One region of the Vibrio sp. 03_296 genome, then DNA from elsewhere that is predicted to be linked to it. Evidence: predicted binding sites of a transcription regulator. Region 1 holds the regulator's gene; each other region holds the start of a gene.

Evidence for each region. Region 1 encodes CRP, which controls carbon source genes, mostly activating them, when cyclic AMP is high. Its sites were predicted from a motif close to TGTGANNNNNNTCACA; they were not measured.
Region 2: the regulator CRP is predicted to act here: its motif matches at 3,538-3,553, upstream of gltB (glutamate synthase large subunit).
Region 3: the regulator CRP is predicted to act here: its motif matches at 3,471-3,486, upstream of rppH (RNA pyrophosphohydrolase).

The regions. Positions count from the first base shown of each region.
Region 1 covers NZ_NPKW01000127.1:8,710-15,154, forward strand. Annotated here, with positions in the region: gene CIK04_RS15540 (ABC transporter ATP-binding protein) at 1-1,237, shown strand, start outside; gene CIK04_RS15545 (TIGR02444 family protein) at 1,234-1,713, shown strand; gene CIK04_RS15550 (hydrolase) at 1,859-2,836, shown strand; gene CIK04_RS15555 (YheU family protein) at 2,892-3,104, shown strand; gene CIK04_RS15560 (phosphoribulokinase) at 3,233-4,102, shown strand; gene crp (cAMP-activated global transcriptional regulator CRP) at 4,345-4,977, shown strand; gene CIK04_RS15570 (DUF1338 domain-containing protein) at 5,089-5,880, opposite strand; gene astD (succinylglutamate-semialdehyde dehydrogenase) at 6,092-6,445, opposite strand, start outside.
Region 2 covers NZ_NPKW01000014.1:34,968-41,412, reverse strand. Annotated here, with positions in the region: gene arcB (aerobic respiration two-component sensor histidine kinase ArcB) at 1-255, opposite strand, end outside; gene CIK04_RS01100 (diguanylate cyclase) at 462-2,261, opposite strand; gene CIK04_RS01095 (TIGR01212 family radical SAM protein) at 2,303-3,259, opposite strand; gene gltB (glutamate synthase large subunit) at 3,809-6,445, shown strand, end outside.
Region 3 covers NZ_NPKW01000014.1:83,626-90,070, reverse strand. Annotated here, with positions in the region: gene CIK04_RS01320 (sulfite exporter TauE/SafE family protein) at 1-544, opposite strand, end outside; gene ptsP (phosphoenolpyruvate--protein phosphotransferase) at 551-2,797, opposite strand; gene rppH (RNA pyrophosphohydrolase) at 2,800-3,318, opposite strand; gene mutH (DNA mismatch repair endonuclease MutH) at 3,937-4,620, shown strand; gene CIK04_RS01300 (hypothetical protein) at 4,607-4,918, opposite strand; gene CIK04_RS01295 (NADP(H)-dependent aldo-keto reductase) at 5,117-6,151, shown strand; gene CIK04_RS01290 (hypothetical protein) at 6,191-6,442, opposite strand.

The DNA of each region.
Region 1 (6,445 bases):
TAACTACTCGTCGTTTGAAAACCAGCGCGCTCAGAAACTGATCCTGCAACAATCGATGTTTGAGAAGCAGCAGAAGCAGATGGCGCACATGCAAAGCTACATCGATCGTTTTCGCTACAAGGCGTCCAAAGCACGCCAAGCGCAAAGCCGCATCAAAGCGCTAGAGAAGCTAGAAAAAGTGCTACCCGCACAGTTTGATAACCCATTTAGCTTTGAATTTCGTGAACCTGCCGCGCTGCCAAATCCGATCATGATGATGGATGACGTTTCTGCCGGTTACGGTGATAACCTCATCCTCGATAAAATTCGTCTTAATCTGGTGCGTGGCAGCCGAATTGGTTTGCTCGGCCGCAACGGCGCCGGTAAATCAACACTGATCAAGTTACTCTCCGGAGAGCTGAAAGCCCAAGGTGGCGATTTGACTTACTCGCAAGGCGTCAAAATTGGTTACTTTGCTCAGCACCAATTGGAAACCTTGCACCCAGAAGAAACACCGCTGCAGCACATGATGCAGATCGCACCAGAAAAAACCGAGCAAGAGCTGCGTAATTATCTGGGTAGCTTCGGCTTTCACGGTGACAAAGCACTGGAGAAAGTAGCACCGTTTTCAGGGGGAGAAAAAGCACGCTTGGTGCTCGCGTTGATCGTCTGGCAAAAACCAAACTTATTGCTGCTCGACGAACCAACCAACCACCTAGACTTAGATATGCGCCAAGCGCTGACACTAGCGCTGCAAACCTTTGAAGGCGCGATGGTGATCGTCTCGCACGATCGCTATTTGATCCGCGCGACCACCGATGATCTTTACCTAGTGCACGATCGCCAAGTAGCACCGTTTGATGGCGACCTCAATGACTACTACAAGTGGCTCACTGAACAGCAAAAAGCTGAGCGTCGCGAAGCGGCCGCAGAAATGCCAGCCAAAGACAGCAGCAACAGTGCTGCCGCGAAAAAAGAGCAAAAGCGTCGTGAAGCCGATTTTCGTAAGTTAACCGCACCAATTCGCAAAAAACTGACACAGTTAGAAGCGAAAATGGATAAGTTGGGCGAAGCGTTGGCAGAGGCTGAGCAGCAATTGTCTGATAACTCACTGTATGATGCCGAAAATAAAGCTAAACTTACTCAAGTACTGGCGCTGCAAGCACAAAGTAAATCCGATCTCGAAGAGATTGAAATGGAGTGGATGGCCCAGCAGGAAGTACTGGAACAGATGGAACAGGAGTTCAATAGCCAATGAGTTCAGAGCACGTCCAACCTTCACTTACCCTCGAAAGGCTGTGGCAATTCAGCCTACAATATTATTCGATTCGAGAAGTGAAAGAAGCGTGCCTTGCTTTGCAGAACAACTTTAACGGCAACGTCAACTTACTGTTGCTGTTCAAATGGCTCGATGAACAACAACTGACGTTTCAAGAGCAAGAGTGGCATCAAGTACAAGCCTGCTTGGGCCGCTCTGAAACGCTACTGCATACCTACCGCGATCTCCGTCGTCAGTTTAAACAGCATCTACCGGATACCCTCTATCGCGAAGCGCTGCAATTTGAACTGCAATTGGAAAAGCAGCAACAATCCGATCTCGTTGATTGCATCAACACCCTAACGCTGTCTCCCAACCAGCAACAGCCGCTCACACAGCGCTACTGCCAACATCTCGGTGCTGCGCACCTCTACAACGCCTTCGTCGTTGCCTCACCGTCACAGAAACTCAGTTGAAGTGTGATCCTGAGCCCGTCTCACAAAGAACATTCCCCTCAATGATTGACGAAAAGTTGAGCTGAAGGACTAAATTAACTCGTATCACGCATACAAAGGTCAGTGAAATGCCTCGCTGATCCAAATCACTCAAAGAGCAACACACATGACTCAGTTTACCGCCGCAGCTGGGATAAAAAATCCACACCTACAAACCTTATTGCCGCGCTTAATTCGTAAAAAAGCCTTGTTCGAACCTTTATGGCAAACGCTGGACACCCCAGATGGCGATTTTTTGGATCTCGCTTGGAGCGAATCTCCGCACAATGATCAAGCCAAAAACAAACCCTTATTTGTGTTGTTTCACGGCCTTGAAGGCTGCTTCTACAGCCCTTACGCCAATGGTCTAATGAAAGCCTTTGCTGACGCTGGTTGGCTGGCGGTGATGATGCATTTTCGTGGTTGCAGCGGTAAGCCTAATCGCCTCGCGCGCGCGTACCATTCCGGCGAAGTAGAGGATGCAAGACTGTTTCTTACGCATTTGCACGACGCGTTTCCTCACTCGGTCAAAGTAGCCGTGGGTATCTCCTTGGGAGGCAATATGCTGGCCAACTACTTGGCCAAGTATCAGGGAGACGAACGACTGGATGCGGCGACCATCGTCTCTGCACCGCTTGATTTGTCCGCTTGCTCGCAACGTATTGAGCAAGGGTTTTCGCGCGTCTATCGTCGCTACTTACTCTCCTCGCTCAAACGCAATGCACTGCGTAAGCACCATTTGCTGGCTGGCGAACTCGACCTTTCCTATCAAGCGATTAAACGAGTAACAAGACTGTACGACTTTGATGACTTGATCACCGCCCCGCTGCACGGCTTTCAAGATGCCGCCGATTACTATCAGCAGTGCTCTGGGCTCAACAAACTGCGCGATATTCGCATTCCGACTCAAATCATTCACGCGAAAGACGATCCCTTTATGACCGACGCAGTGATCCCTAAGTTTGTGCTCCCAGACAACATCGATTATCGACTGTTTGATCACGGTGGTCATGTCGGTTTTCTCAGCGGAACCGCACTGCAACCGCGATTTTGGCTAGAAGAAGCGCTGCCCGCCTACTATGAAAGTATGGCGGTTTCTGGATAATAGCGCCCCTGTCGGCCAACAAATCCACTCACGAGCATAGAATAAAGAGGTATTTATGATCGTTCCATGGCAACAAATCAGCCCTGAGGCGCTGAGCAATTTGATTCGCGAGTTTGTGCTGCGTGAAGGCACCGATTACGGTGAAAGTGAATACTCACTTGAGGAAAAAATCGCACAAGTACAGCAGCAGTTGGAATGCGGCGAAGCGGTGGTGGTTTTCTCTGAGTTACACGAAACCGTGGATATTCAGTTAAAACAAAAATTCTAGCTGCTCCACACTTTACCGAATCCTATCCCATGACAAGCAAAGTGAACGTGCTATAGTGGGACAAACGATAGCTCCGCGGGAGGCCGATTCCCGCTCAACAGGTAAGTTTGAATACGACAAGGTCTGTCATGTCTGCAAAACACCCAATAATAGCCGTCACAGGTTCATCCGGTGCCGGCACCACCACCACCTCCGAAGCTTTCCGCAAGATGTTCAATATGATGAGCATCAAGCCCGCATGGGTCGAAGGGGATAGCTTCCACCGTTTTACGCGCCCAGAGATGGATGTCGAAATTCGCAAGGCAAAAGAACAAGGCCGTCATATCAGCTATTTTGGCCCTCAAGCCAACGATTTCCCAGCTCTAGGCGAATTTTTCCGCCAATACGGTAAATCTGGCACTGGTGAAGTGCGCCGCTATCTGCACACTTTTGACGAAGCGGTACCCTACAACCAAATGCCCGGCACTTTTACCCCATGGCAAAAGCTACCCGAAAATACCGATGTGCTGTTTTATGAAGGGCTGCACGGTGGCGTCGTGGATGGCGAAGTGAATGTCGCGCAACACGTCGATTTCTTGATAGGCATGGTACCGATCGTCAACTTAGAGTGGATTCAAAAATACGTCCGTGACACCCGTGATCGCGGTCATTCACGCGAGGCTGTGATGGATTCGATTGTGCGCTCAATGGACGACTATCTGAATTACATCACACCGCAATTTTCTCGTACTCACATCAACTTTCAGCGAGTCCCAACGGTCGATACCTCCAATCCGCTCAACGCCAAAGGCATCCCAAGCCTTGATGAAAGCTTTGTGGTGATTCGTCTTAGAGGAATCAAAAACGTTGATTTTCCATACCTACTGGCGATGATCGATGGCTCGTTCATGTCACGCCACAACACCCTTGTGGTGCCGGGAGGAAAAATGAGTTTTGCTATGGAATTAATTGTGCAGCCTATCCTGCAACAATTGATTGAAACGGGCAAAATTGGATAAAAACCCAGCACAGAGAGCGATTACTTTTCATACCGTGATCATGTGCACAGTTTTGCTTAAAAAATCCGATACTCGGCACGATTAAAATCAAGAAATCGTTTTCGAAAAAGGATACTATTTCAAACCGAAACACAAGATAGCTTGCAGCCTTAGTTAACAGCTCTTATTCTAGGAAGCCAAGATTAAGGCTTCGCTAAAATACGGATAGCGGCAAGCGTACCCTGCAGAGGAAGTGAGATATTATGGTTCTAGGTAAACCTCAAACCGATCCAACACTAGAGTGGTTTCTTTCACACTGTCATATTCATAAGTACCCATCAAAAAGCACGCTAATTCATGCGGGCGAAAAAGCAGAAACACTTTACTACATCGTAAAAGGTTCTGTTGCGGTACTGATTAAGGATGAAGAAGGTAAAGAAATGATCCTTTCTTACCTAAATCAAGGTGACTTTATTGGTGAATTAGGCCTGTTTGAAGAAGGCCAAGAGCGTACCGCTTGGGTTCGCGCAAAATCTCCTTGTGAAGTCGCGGAAATCTCATTCAAGAAATTCCGTCAGCTAATTCAGGTAAACCCTGACATCCTGATGCGTCTATCTGCTCAGATGGCAAGCCGTCTGCAAGTGACCAGCCAAAAAGTGGGTGACTTGGCATTCCTAGACGTAACTGGTCGTATCGCTCAGACGCTATTGAATCTTGCTAAACAACCAGATGCGATGACACACCCAGATGGCATGCAGATCAAGATCACTCGTCAAGAAATCGGTCAAATCGTTGGCTGTTCTCGTGAGACAGTAGGTCGTATCTTGAAGATGCTCGAAGAGCAAAACCTGATTTCTGCACATGGCAAGACTATCGTTGTTTACGGTACTCGTTAATTTCCATTAGCGATGAACAGTTTCAAAAGCCACTCATGGCAACATGAGTGGCTTTTTTGTTTCACAGAGACGGCAATTGAGAGCCGTGAGCGACTCTGTTAACCGCTTCTGTTAACCATTAGTGCTTTCGAAAATCTTATCGGCAGAAGCTTCTACAAACCCTGGGTAAAGCTCACCGTTGTCCATCGGGTAACGCTTGGCGAATTCGTAGAAACCACCAGGAACGATTTCACTGCCCTCGCTAAAGTGCACCGCCACTTTGTCGGCCATGGTCGAGGATTGCTCGAGCAACACCTCTGGCGAGCCTTTGACTTCACCACCCACTTCGTTAATGACAAAACCTGCGTTGCGTAAGTGATCATTCACGCCTTTAACCGAGTCCAACGCCTTGAGCTGATTAACACTGACGGTAAAGTGATTGGCACCATAGCCATGAGCCGCCAACCAAGACGCGTATTCACTTTCTTGTGCTAGGGTTTGGTAATCAGCAAACGACAGCTCCCATAAGCGACCACCGTGTAAAAATGCACAGTCCTCTAGGCGAGAAGCGTCGACTTGCGCCACCAATTTTTCGACGATGGCTTGCAACGCCTCCGAGCATTCATCCACTTTGAGCGCGCTGATAAACACTTTAGGTTGGGTCGGGTCGGGATGCTCAAAGTGCTTGGCAATCAACTTTTTGCTCTTAAACAGGTAATCACCACACGCCACATAGCCAAGGGCTAGAAATGGCTTAGCGAGCGTCTCAATACCCAGCGGAGCAACATTAAATGTGCGCAAAGCGATGTGGTCGTTAATCAATGGCTCGTCTTCTTCAAGCAGTTGATGAACTTTTGCAGCGGAAGGACACAAACGTTGAATATAGTCATTCCATAGCGATTGAAAGAGAACAGCTGGCGTCATAACGCCTCCTTGTTGTTGTAGATTCACGTTGTCGGTTATAGCGTAAATGGAAAAATGGCGATGGCGGTTGCTGTCCAGAGTACAACCGACATCGCCATCAACCTGTGACGGCGATGACCGAGGTGTAAAAACCTCACTTATCACTGGGCAACAGTGACTCAGGCTCGATCCCACTGCGCCCTTGGGCGACTAACGCACCCTTATTATTATTTTACAGTTCGACGCCTGGGCTTAACGTTGCAGGGAGTAATGTCTCCTCCCCTTCCATCGAAGCCATTGGATAGGCACAGTAATCCGCGGCGTAATACGCACTGGGGCGCAAGTTGCCCGACGCACCAGGGCCACCAAACGGTGCATCACCGCTCGCACCCGTTAGCTGACGGTTACGATTGACGATGCCAGCACGAATATGGTCAACGAAGTATTGCCACTCACCATCATCGGTTGACACCAAACCGGCCGATAAGCCAAAGCGGGTATCATTGGCGAGCTCAACCGCTTGCTCTAGTGTTTGATAACGTACCACTTGCAGTAATGGGCCAAAATATTCTTCATCGGGCAAATC
Region 2 (6,445 bases), on a different contig from region 1:
CTGGCGTGACTCTTCCAGTTGATCCACCACCACTGACAAGAAATAGACCGCCCAAGGAGTAATGAGCAAACCAAAAAAGACTGAGCGAACAATATCGATATCATCCACATTGCCTTTCAGCACCAAGGTAATGCCCACTTGGACCACCACAGCTAATGCAACCAACGCCAAGGCTAGCAACATCGAAAAACGCACAATCCCCAGCTTAACCAGTAGATCAACGTAATACTGGGCAAGGTTTTTCATCGGTTTCATTTAATGCTCCAAAAGATGAGAGGGCAGCCTGAACTAGTGAAGTCGTTGGCGACATTAGCATTCAATGCCGTGCAAACCTCGAACAGACCCTGTAATGAAAATGGCGATCGCGGCACGTTTCAACATCAAATTCACGCACTTAGTTTAGCTTGTTTACCCTTGAGGGTTAAGCTATTGAAATCACAACAAGCACAATCAATAGAAAATCAGTTGGCGTGAGGGGGATTGTCCTGTACCAAAGTGGACGGCGATTCGCCAGAAGAGAGAGAAATAGGATGAACACAAGTGCGATTCCGGCCATCTGACTTGGCTTGATAAAGCGCGCTATCCGCAAGCGCCACCCCCATATCAGGAACATCTTCAGGAGAGGGAATGTAAGAAACCAAACCAATACTAATGGTTACTCGCCCTGCAATCTTGGAGCCTTGATGGGCGATGTTGCTTTCGGCGATGTAAGTGTGGATCTTCTCTGCCACTTTCAAAGCCCCTTCTGCCGTAGTATTGGGCAACAACAGAGCAAATTCCTCTCCGCCATAGCGCGCGACACAATCAGATGAGCGGCTGACGACTTGACTAAAAACGGTCGCCACCTGGATCAGCGCCTCATCGCCTGCTTGATGGCCATAGCGATCATTGAACTCTTTGAAGAAATCAATATCGCAAAGCATGATGGTCAGCGGCAATTTTTCTCGAGCATGATGGAACCACAGAGTATTCAGCTGCTCATCAAAACGGCGACGGTTGGACACTTGAGTTAAGCTGTCCATAAAGCTTAGTTTTTCTAGCTCGAGGTTCGCGGCTTCCAATTTCTGCTCGGCGAGATAACGTTCCGAGATATCGCGTGCCATGATCAAGACGCCGTTGGTTCCCGAAGCGGGATCGCGAAACGGTGACTTAACCACGTCATACCAAGCGTATTCTCCATTACTGTCGAGCACTTTATCGATATAACGCAGCGACTTACCTTCATGCAACACCTGACTGTCCGTCACAGAGAGACGCTGGCACATCTCACCGGGAACCACATCTTGCAAACGCTTACCGATGAGATCATTCACGTCCGCGATGCCCAGCGCTCGCACGAATGGCTCGTTACACGCTTGATACACCAAATTCTCATTGAAGATACCGATCGAATCAGGGCTGGCTTCCAAAATGTTTTGTAAGATGGTATCTCGCTGTGCCAACGCCACCTCGGTATCTTTTCGGCGCTCCATCTCATCTCGTAGATTTTGCTGCATGGCATGCCACTCTGTCACATCATGGCTGATGCTAAGAGTACCAATTGGCTCACCCGCTTTGGTCATCAATAAACTTTGATTAACTTCCAACAAACAACTGCGCCCTTGCGGATCGGTCGTCCAGCGGCGTTCACTTTGACGGCCTTTCATCAGGCGACTTTCCGGCATAATCGCTTCATCTCTCCGCCCTTCCCAGAACAGTTCAAAAGCACGGTTGGTGGCCAGAATTTTGCCGTCATTGTCTTTCAGGCAGATCAGTTCGCTTAGCGAATCTAACGCTGATTGCGCCACTAAGAAGGCATCGAGATCGTCCATATGACGAGAGCGATTCGAAGGATTTAATTGGATATTCAGTAGCCAGCAATGCTGGCCACGGTAGTAAACTTTGCGGCCACTTAACGCCACGTCAAGATGCTCGTGTTCCGATGCTTGCCAGGCAAACGCAAGCTGACTGAACTGACGACCAGAGAGTGAGGTTAACGAGTTGGACAACTGTTCAATGGCAAACGTCGCCGGAAAAAGATACGTTCGGTTTAGCTGGCGAACACCAAGCTGCTGCATCGCTGCATTGTTTGCCAGTAGCACATGCTGCCCAGTGAGATCGACCAGTAAGACAGGGGACATCAAATCGAGAATCAGCGTATCAAGCTCTCGTTGATAACGAAGATGCAGCAGCCGAACCACAACATAGCCTAACACCGCCATTAAAATAATCGCGCCGTAATGTTCTGCGAGGTGTGCTATCCATGCAAACTGCTTGTCCATTCTCACTCTTAGATGAATTGTGTGTGCGGCGACTATACCAACTATTGAGGGTGAATTCCGCTTTTTAATTGCGGTTTAGTATAGACAAAAGAATGGCCAAGCGCACTGCCCTGTCCGCCATGCTGAGCAAGGTATTTACCAATTTCAGTCATGGCTAACCAGCGATTTTCACACCATAAAGGCGATAGCAATGTCGGACGACGAGCGGCTGAAGAGACTCGGTGGAAAATCACCTCTGGCGGTGTTCGGCGAATCATTTCGCAGGCAATCTCGACATATTGCTCTAATTCTGGTGCTTCCAACTTACCCGCACGCCAAGCTTTGGCCATGGTGCTGCCTTCGACAATATGCAAACCATGTAGTTTTATACCATCCGTACCGACCTCAATCACTTTTTCTAAGGTGGCAAAGTTATCGTCTGGAGACTCTTTTGGTAACCCAACGATCAAATGCGTACATACTTTGATGCCCAAGGCTCGAGCTCGCTGAGTGATCTCTGCGTAGCATTCAAAATCGTGTCCACGATTGATCCGCTTTAAGGTGTCATTGCTGGCCGTTTGCAGCCCCAACTCCAACCAAATTTCATAACCTTGCTGTACGTAATCCGAGAGCAGCTCTAACACCGAATCAGGCACACAATCTGGGCGAGTCCCTACGCAAAGACCGACAATATCCGCGGCTTTCAACGCTTCTTCATACATGTTTTTCAGCACCTGCACTTCAGCATAGGTACTGGTGTAGGCTTGAAAATAGGCTAAGTACTTTTTCGCGCGATGCACTTCTCCCGCTCGCTCGCTCAATTGCTCTCGAATACTTTTGACTTGAGCTTGCTCATCAGCGAACGATGCCACATTGCAGAAAGTACAGCCACCACGGCCAATCGTGCCATCACGATTTGGGCAGCTAAAGCCCCCATGAAGCGTCAATTTATGCACTTTTTCTCCATATCGACGCTGAAGATCCTGACCAATCGTATTCACTAGCTCATGTAATTGCATTGAAAACCACCAATTGAAAACCGCAATCAATCTCACTACGATTTCTGTAAATTAATTACATACCTGCAAGAAAAAACACAAAATTGTAGTGAATTCAAACGAAGCTTTTCATGGCAAAAATCAATAAACATGCATAAATAAAAGAAAAACGGGCCAATGTTGCATATTTGTTAAACGTAAAGTGCATTTTTAAACAAGAATTTTGCCTAGCTCTGGTTACTTTTCGTTGCATTCCTTAGTCACAAAATTGTAGGATACTTACACATAACCGTCATTTTTGTGAGCTTTATTACAAAATCAAATGCGGAATATGTCTGCGATAAGCCACTCCAACCTATATAAATCACTAAAAAGTGACCAATAAAACAGGCTTATCACCAAGGATTGTTTTTCCCACAAAATTTTTCCTGTGGGATACGGAAAGGACTCAAAATCAACCCCCTCTGGTTGATTGCGATTCAAAACTATAAAGGACAAGGGGCTCAACCCGAGAATGCGATCTTATCGTATTGGTGTTGCTGCGCCTTCTAGAACTGGAAGGAAGTATCTATGGTAGATAGAGAGCAAAGTTCGCAAGGGCTTTATACTCCTGAGCTAGAGCATGATGCCTGTGGTATCGGTTTTGTCGCTCATCTCAAAAACCGCAAATCCCATCAGGTTGTGACACAAGCTTTAGATATGCTAGCTCGCATGGAACACCGTGGTGGTCAAGGTTGCGATCCATGCAGTGGCGACGGTGCGGGTATTTTGCTGCAAAAGCCTCACGAATTTTTGTTAGAAGAAGCGGTCAAGCTTGGTATCAAGCTGCCTTCTTTTGAAAAATATGGTGTTGGTGTCGTTTTGTTCCCGAAAGACGAATACAAACGCGAACAATGCCGTGACATCCTAGAACGCAATGCCAAACGCCTTGATTTGGACATCATTGGCTATCGTGTCCTCCCAACCGACAATTCGATGATTGGCGCCGATCCGCTGAGCACAGAGCCTCAATTTGAGCATGTGTTTATTTCTGGCGGCCCAGGTACCTCACCTGAAGAACTTGAGCGCAAACTGTATGTGCTGCGTAACTACACCGTACGCGTTTGCCTTGAGAGCGTTTCGAATATCGGGGATGACTTCTACATCAACTCGATGTCATACAAAACCTTGGTCTATAAAGGTCAGCTAACCACTGAGCAAGTACCTCAGTATTTCCAAGACCTACAAAACCCGACCATGGTCACCGCACTGGCTCTTGTGCACTCTCGTTTCTCTACCAATACTTTCCCGAAATGGCGCTTGGCTCAACCTTTCCGTTACATTGCGCACAACGGTGAAATCAACACGGTTCGCGGCAACCTTAACTGGATGAAAGCACGCGAAGCGATCTTAGACTCTAAGCTCTTCACGCAAGCTGAGATCGACATGCTATTGCCGATCTGTCAGGAAGGTGCTTCTGACTCTGCCAACTTTGACATGGTGTTGGAACTGCTGGTGCTTTCAGGCCGCAGCCTACCGCACGCGCTAATGATGATGATTCCTGAAGCGTGGCAAGAAAACAAAACCATGGATCCAAAACGCCGTGCCTTCTATCAATACCATGCCAACATCATGGAACCGTGGGATGGCCCTGCGTCTGTTTGCTTTACCGATGGTGTGCAAGTCGGTGCAACATTAGACCGTAACGGTCTGCGCCCTTCACGCTATACCGTAACCAAAGACAACATGCTGATCATGGCGTCTGAATCTGGTGTTGTGGAAATCCCGCCAGAAAACGTGGAATACCGTGGCCGTTTGCAGCCAGGGCGTATCTTCGTTGCCGATCTCGAGCAAGGCCGCATCATTTCCGATGAAGAAGTGAAAGATTCGATTGCCAACGCTCAGCCGTATGAACAGTGGGTAACGGATAATCTACTAAGCCTCAAATCACTGCCAGATGCCGATAACGTCCACAGCCAACCGTCACCAGAGCGTCTACTGCATCGCCAGCAAGCGTTTGGCATCAGCGCAGAAGAAGTGAATGAGATCATTCTTCCGCTGGCACAAACCGGCTATGAACCCCTTGGTTCGATGGGTGCTGACTGGCCAGTTGCGATCCTATCGCATCAATCTCAGCATTTAGCTAACTACTTTAAGCAGTTGTTTGCTCAGGTGACTAACCCGCCGATCGACCCGATCCGCGAACGCATGGTGATGTCACTCAATACCTACATCGGTAAAGATCAGAACTTGCTGGCAGAATCACCGGTTCATTGCCGTAAAGTAGAACTTGAGTCTCCAGTGATCTCGAACGCTGAGCTCGAAAAACTGCGTGCTATCGACAACGAACACTTACAAGCAAAAACGTTAGACATCGTCTTCCAAGCCAACGAAGACGCTGGCAAACTGGAACGCGCACTCAAACGTATTTGTCAGTACGCGGAAGATGCCGTGATCGACGGTTACTCCATCATTCTATTGACTGACCGTGCCGTAAACTCTAACCACGCAGCGATTCCCGCGATGTTAGCAGTGGGTGCGGTTCACCATCACCTGATTCGTAAAGGGCTACGCGCCAAATGTGGCATCGTGGTGGAAACGGGTGATGCGCGCGAAACACACCATTTCGCCACGCTCGTGGGCTATGGTGCAAATGCGGTGAACCCTTATCTGGTCACTGAAACGATCGTTGATCTACAACGTCGTAAAAAGCTGGATGCCAACGTGTCGGTTGAAGAGTACTTCAACAACTATCGTAAAGGGGTCAACGGCGGCCTATTAAAGATCTTCTCGAAAATGGGTATTTCGACGCTGCAGTCCTACCACGGTGCGCAAATTTTTGAAGCCCTTGGTATCAGCAAAGCGGTGGTCGACAAATACTTCACCGGTACCGTTACGCGTATTCAAGGTTTGACCTTAGACGACATCGCCAAAGAAGTCTTAGTGCGTCATCGCGTAGGCTACCCAACTCGTGAAATCCCAATTCAAATGCTCGATGTGGGCGGCGTTTATCAGTGGAAACAACGTGGTGAAAAACACCTGTTTAACCCTGAAACCATTCACCTGCTGCAACACTCTACTCGCAACAAAGACTACGCAGAGTTCAAGAAATACGCGGCAGAAGTGGATCGCCAAGGTGACAAAGCCGTTACCCTACGTAGCCAACTTGATTTCGTGAAAAATCCTGCAGGTTCAATCCCAATCGATGAAGTAGAACCCGTAGAGAGC
Region 3 (6,445 bases), on a different contig from region 1:
AAGATCCGACAGCTTTGCGCATTTCAACGCCGTGTCGGTTAAGAAACGGTACCGATAAAGAACCGCCACCGATCCCTGCTAAACTCGATACCACACCGATACCTGTACCATACAGCATAGTGACTGGGCTGCTTGGCATTGCGCGGGTTGTCGTCACTCGAATCGAGCGGAACATCTGCAGTGCCAAGAATAAAACGATAACCCCAAAGACTCTCGGCAAATATTGGGTTGGGATCCATTCGGCGATATTCGCTCCGACAAATCCACCAATCACCACGCCCGGCATCAGCCACTTCACGACAAAGATATCCACGTTGCCCAATTTGAGATGATTCAACGCTGAAGAGCCCGACGTGACAATAATACTGGCCAAAGACGTTGCTAACGCCATATGCATGCTCAATTCAGCGGGAATACCAGCCCATGGCAATAAGTAAAGCAACGCGGGCACTACGATCAAACCACCACCGATGCCTAATAGCCCTGCCATCACGCCAACAAACGCACCCAGCACCAACAACACACTCAATAATTCAAACGTCACAACAACCTACTTCTTACCTGCGCGGATAAAACCGGCAAAATCATGATTAATAAAATAATCCCGCATCAACTGGTGAATATCCTTGCCATAAGAAAGCGACAAAGCTTGTTGAGATAAGGCTTGTAAATCGCTCAATTGGCTATGGCGAATCAAATATTTGATCCGCGCGACGTTTGAGGTGTTCATGCTCAAACTGCGGTAACCCAAACCAAGCAGAAGTAATGCGCCAAATGGGTCTCCCGCTAACTCGCCACAAATACAAACGGGTAAGTGGTATTGTCCACACTGCTGGTAAATCTGCTGCAGGGCTTGCAAGACCGCTGGGTGCAACGATTCATAGACATCAGAAACCCGTGCGTTGTTCCGATCCACAGCCAATAAATATTGCGTTAAGTCGTTTGTCCCCACCGAGACAAAATCCACGCGCTGAGCAATCGATGGAATCAAATAGACCATCGAGGGAACTTCAATCATCACGCCAATCTGTGGCATCACCACGCGTTCATCAAGCAACACGACCTCATGATAAGCTTGCTGAATCAAACGAATGGCGTCATCAAGCTCTCCGACACCAGAAATCATCGGCAAGAGAATGCTCAAATTGCCATACTCAGCACTGGCTCGTAACATCGCCCGTAACTGGATAAGAAAGATGTCTGGATGATCTAAGGTAAAACGGATCCCACGCCAGCCTAAAAAGGGGTTATCCTCTTCAATAGGCAAGTAAGGCAGCGGTTTATCACCGCCAATATCTAAGGTGCGCATTACCACACGCTGCTGAGGGTAACTACTCAAAATAGCGCGATATTGCTGATATTGCTCATCCTCAGAAGGAAAACGATGTTGCAAGAGAAAAGCAATTTCAGTGCGATACAATCCCACACCATCCACACCAGCGTTGATCGCGATATTACTGTCGGCGCTCAAGCCTGCGTTGAGTAATACCTCTACGTCGACGTCATCCTGAGTTTTCGCAGGCAGCGCAAGCTCCTTGTTCACCATCGCGAACAATTCACTCTCTTCCGTTACAAGGCTGCGGTACTCACGCAAAATCTGGCGATTAGGCTGAATATAAATCTCACCGGAGTAGCCATCGACGATCCCCTGCTTGCCATGCACCTCTTCCAGATTCAGGCTCGCTCCCATGACAGCGGGCACCCCTAGCGCTCTGGATAAAATCGCAGCGTGGGAGTTCGCCGCGCCTTCTAATGCGACCACGGCCAACAGGTATTTTTTCGGTACTGACGCCAAAAGTGAAGCGGTGAGTTCATTGGCAACCAGAATTACCGGTCGCTCAATTCTTGGCTGCTCTTGCTCACTGTTGTGTAAAAAGAACAATAAACGCTGGCCCAACTCACGAATGTCATGCGCTCGCTCTCTCAGGTAAACATCTGACATTCGCGCAAAACGACTGGAATAACTTTCGACCACTTGACGCAATGCCCAGTCCGCGCGATCTCCTCGCTCCACGTGCTTTTTCAAGTCTGTGCGTAACATAGGATCGTTCAGCAAGTGCGTGAAGAGATCAAATATGGCGAGCGCATCTTTATTGATTTCACTGTCGAACTTTTTGCGCATACGGCGAAAATCCGCCAACGCAGCTTCAATTGCAACGGCGAGCCACTCTTGCTCTCGCTCTTTATCGAGTGTCGAGGCAGGGCACACCTCCGACAATATCGGTTGTGAATTGTCATACCAAAACTCACCAATTGCGACCCCACTTGAAGCGGCAATACCCTGCACTGCAGCAGGTTTAGATGCCAATGACCAATGGCCAAGACTTTGTGCATGCGCAATGATAACGGCTAACTGAGCGGATAAAGTGACTAGGAAGGATTCTTCCATCTCACTGAAAAGTCGTGGTGTTTTCTGCTGGATAACCAGTACGCCCAATACTTTTTTACGATGGATGATCGGCGCGCCTAAAAACGAGTGATACGTTTCTTCGCCTAACTGAGGAAAATATTTGAATGCGGGATGCTTCGAGGCTTCGGCTAAGTTAAGAGGCTCAGCGCTGCGTTTCACTAAGCCAACCAAGCCCTCTTCAAACTGGATGTGAATACTGTCGCCATGAAAAGTCAGGCCTTGCGTTGCCATTAACTCTAGCCGTTGCCTTTCTTCATTCGCCAGATAAATCGTGCAACACTCTGTGCTCAATGCTGTACAAGTTTCTCGTACCAATGTATTCAATGCTTGGTGAACATCCTCGACACGAGAAACTTTTTCAACTATATCCCTGAGTTGACTCAGCATGGTTATCCTCTTCGTTTAACTTTTTTACCTTTCAATTTACGTTCGCGAAAAGGCATGGCTAACGATGCAAATTCCTTCATCGCTCGGCGATAAACGTCTCGCTTAAATGAAACCACCTGACGTACAGGATACCAATAGCTAACCCAACGCCAACCATCAAATTCAGGAGAGCTACCTTTTTGCATATTGATCTTGGATTCATCGCACTCAAGACGCAAAAGGAACCATTTCTGCTTTTGGCCGATACAAACAGGCTTAGAGTCCCAACGAACCAGTCTCTTTGGTAGTTTATATCTTAACCAATGACGACTGCTCGCAATGATCTTAACGTCTTTGTGCGTTAGACCGACTTCTTCATACAACTCTCGAAACATTGCTTGTTCCGGAGTCTCACCATCATCAATCCCCCCTTGAGGAAATTGCCAAGAGTGTTGCCCGTATCGCTTAGCCCAGAAGACCTGACCATGGTTATTACAAATCACTATACCAACATTTAGCCGGTAACCATCGCCATCTATCACTGGCTAACCTCTAAGATAAGTTTTTTATTACAGTGATTTTTCCACATATCCCCAACAGTAGCAAACTTACTGATGTGATATAGCTAAGATTTATCGTGTTTCAGACCCAATTGAATAACTTTTCAGCACAAAAACAGTTATCAACACAAGTTTGAGACACAGCCCACATTTATTCACCTTTTCTGTGAATAACTTTGTGAAGAATAACTTATTTTCGTCAATGACAGATTCATCATCAATCCATGACAAACACGTCCCCTTTCCAAAAATAAAAAATAGCTTTTAATATTCAATAAATTAAAAACACAAATCAGTTCCACCAGCAAATTAAACCTTGATGATCTTTTGACCACAAACAGATCGGTCAAAGATCATACAATGCTTATTTTATCCACACACAAAGTTTTTAAATTGACTAACATCACCAAAAATCAAGCAAAATATCACTTACCACATACTGTTTATTGATCCATGATTTTACTTTTTACCTTAGAGAGCGCTCTATTCTGTGGATAACTTATTAATAGATCAAAGCACCAGCAATGATGATCCTTGATCGTATCGCTTCGATCCGATTCTTTGTTACCATATCGCTTTCCCATTATTACGGCCTTGGTTATGAAACCCATTCCACAAACAGAAGCAGAACTGCTCCAACGAGCGAATCAAATTGCAGGTTGTAGCTTCGCCGAATTGGCAGAAGAGGCGAATATGGACGTTCCTCTGGATCTCAAACGCGACAAAGGTTGGGTGGGGCAACTGCTTGAGTGGCACTTAGGCGCGCCTGCTGGCAGTAAACCACAGCAGGATTTTTCCGATCTTGGTATTGAGTTAAAAAGTATTCCCGTCAGTTATAGCGGCAAACCGCTTGAAACGACGTTTGTCTGCGTAGCACCACTGACGGGTGTGCATGGATTAACGTGGGAAACCAGTCATGTGCGCAACAAACTCTCTCGTGTGTTATGGATTCCGGTTGAAGGGGAGCGAGAAATCCCACTGGCAGAGCGTCATGTCGGTACACCACTGCTTTGGTCTCCCAATGACGAGGAAGAAATACTACTCAAAAATGACTGGGAAGAATTGATGGAGATGATCGTATTTGGCCAATTTGATCAAATTTCGGCCCGACATGGCGTGGCTCTTCATCTCAGACCAAAAGCCGCTAACAGCAAAGCACTCACCGAAGCGTATAACATCAACGGAAAACCGATTAAAACACTGCCGCGGGGATTTTATTTACGAACTCAGTTTACCGCTCAGATTTTGCAAAATGCCTTCAACTCATTACTCAATGAGGAGTAAGTTGCAGTTCAATGTCATAGTAAGAAGCCAATCGGTCACTACCAACTTCTTCGTAAACGTTATGCAAACGAAGATACGCTTTCTCCACACCCAATTTCAGTAATTCTTCTTTCACTAAATCCAAAGACGAGAAATGCATCAGCTCCTCCCCTTGTTTAATAGGCTCAAGGTGATGTTTGTATTCTATGGCCAACAGATACTCATTGGCATCAGAGCAACCTATTACGAACATTTTAGGCGGCACATAATGATCATGATGTTTACTGTGTAGCCAAAGATCCAATTGATGTTTCTGCATAGCCTACCTCAACCCGATTTCGCAATTTGTCCATTAGGCTCTAAGTGTAGTCCATGATCAATCTGATAGAGCGAGAGAAGCTTTCTTAAGTTGATGAAATTATCAATTATGATATTGCATCTTCTCCTGGGCGTTAAGTCGGCATAAGATGTTGAACAATAGGTAACCGACAATAAATCCAATTAACAAGGAAGTGCCATGCAATACACTAAGCTGCCCCATTCCACGCTTGAGATCAGCAAACTTTGCCTTGGAACCATGACCTTTGGTGAACAAAACTCTCAACAAGACGCTTTCGAACAACTCGATTATGCGGTCGCTCAAGGTATTAATTTTATTGATACTGCAGAAATGTATCCGGTGCCACCAAAAGCACAAAGCCAGGGGTTAACGGAGCAGTTTATCGGCAATTGGCTGAGCAAAAGTGGCAAACGCGAAAAAGTCCTCATCGCCACAAAAATAGCTGGCCCTCGCAATGTTCCCTATATTCGCGACAACATGAGCTTAAACCGACGCCATATTCACACAGCGATCGATGATAGCCTGACGCGCCTGCAGACCGAGTATGTCGATCTCTATCAATTGCATTGGCCTCAGCGTCAAACCAACTGCTTTGGTCAACTCAACTACCCTTATCCCGATACGCAAGAAGAAGTGACGCTCATTGAAACGCTAGAAGCACTGAATGAACTCGTTAAAGCGGGAAAGGTACGTTATATAGGCGTGTCTAATGAAACCCCTTGGGGCGTAATGACTTTACTGCGTTTAGCCGAAAAACACGACTTGCCAAGAATTGTTTCGATTCAAAATCCATACAATTTACTCAATCGCAGCTTTGAAGTTGGCTTGTCCGAGATTAGCCACTACGAAGGCGTTCAACTGCTTGCCTACTCTCCGATGGCGTTTGGCACGTTAAGCGGTAAGTACCTCGATGGCGCTCGCCCAAAAGGCGCTCGCTGTACTCTCTTTGAGCGTTTTCAGCGCTACTTTACCCCACAAGGGCTAGAAGCAACCAACGCGTATGTTTCACTCGCCAGAGATTACGGTTTGGATCCCGCGCAAATGGCGCTGGCTTTTGTTAATCAACGCCCATTTGTCGCCAGTAATATCATTGGTGCAACGACTCTCGATCAGCTTAAAGTCAATATCGAGAGTCTCAATGTCAAGTTAGAAGATGAGGTGTTAAATAAAATACAGCAGATTGGTACCACCTACTCCAATCCATGCCCATAACATTGCGGGCTGTAACCACCAAGGTTACAGCCCTTTCGATTACGTCGGTATTCGCGAACTAAGCACACGGCGAATATGACGGATTCGACGCGCGACTTTGACTTCATCCGGAGTGGTGTTTGGGTTCGCTCGACCACCTTCATCTAAACCAATGTCTCTTAGTAAGAAGGCGTTGTTCCAAGGAATTTCATAACTACTACGACGGACACGTTTCGCCCATTCACGTTCTTCACGTTTTAAATCGGCTTGAACCAAAATAGTGGCTAATTTCAAATAAATAGAGTGACGCATTAT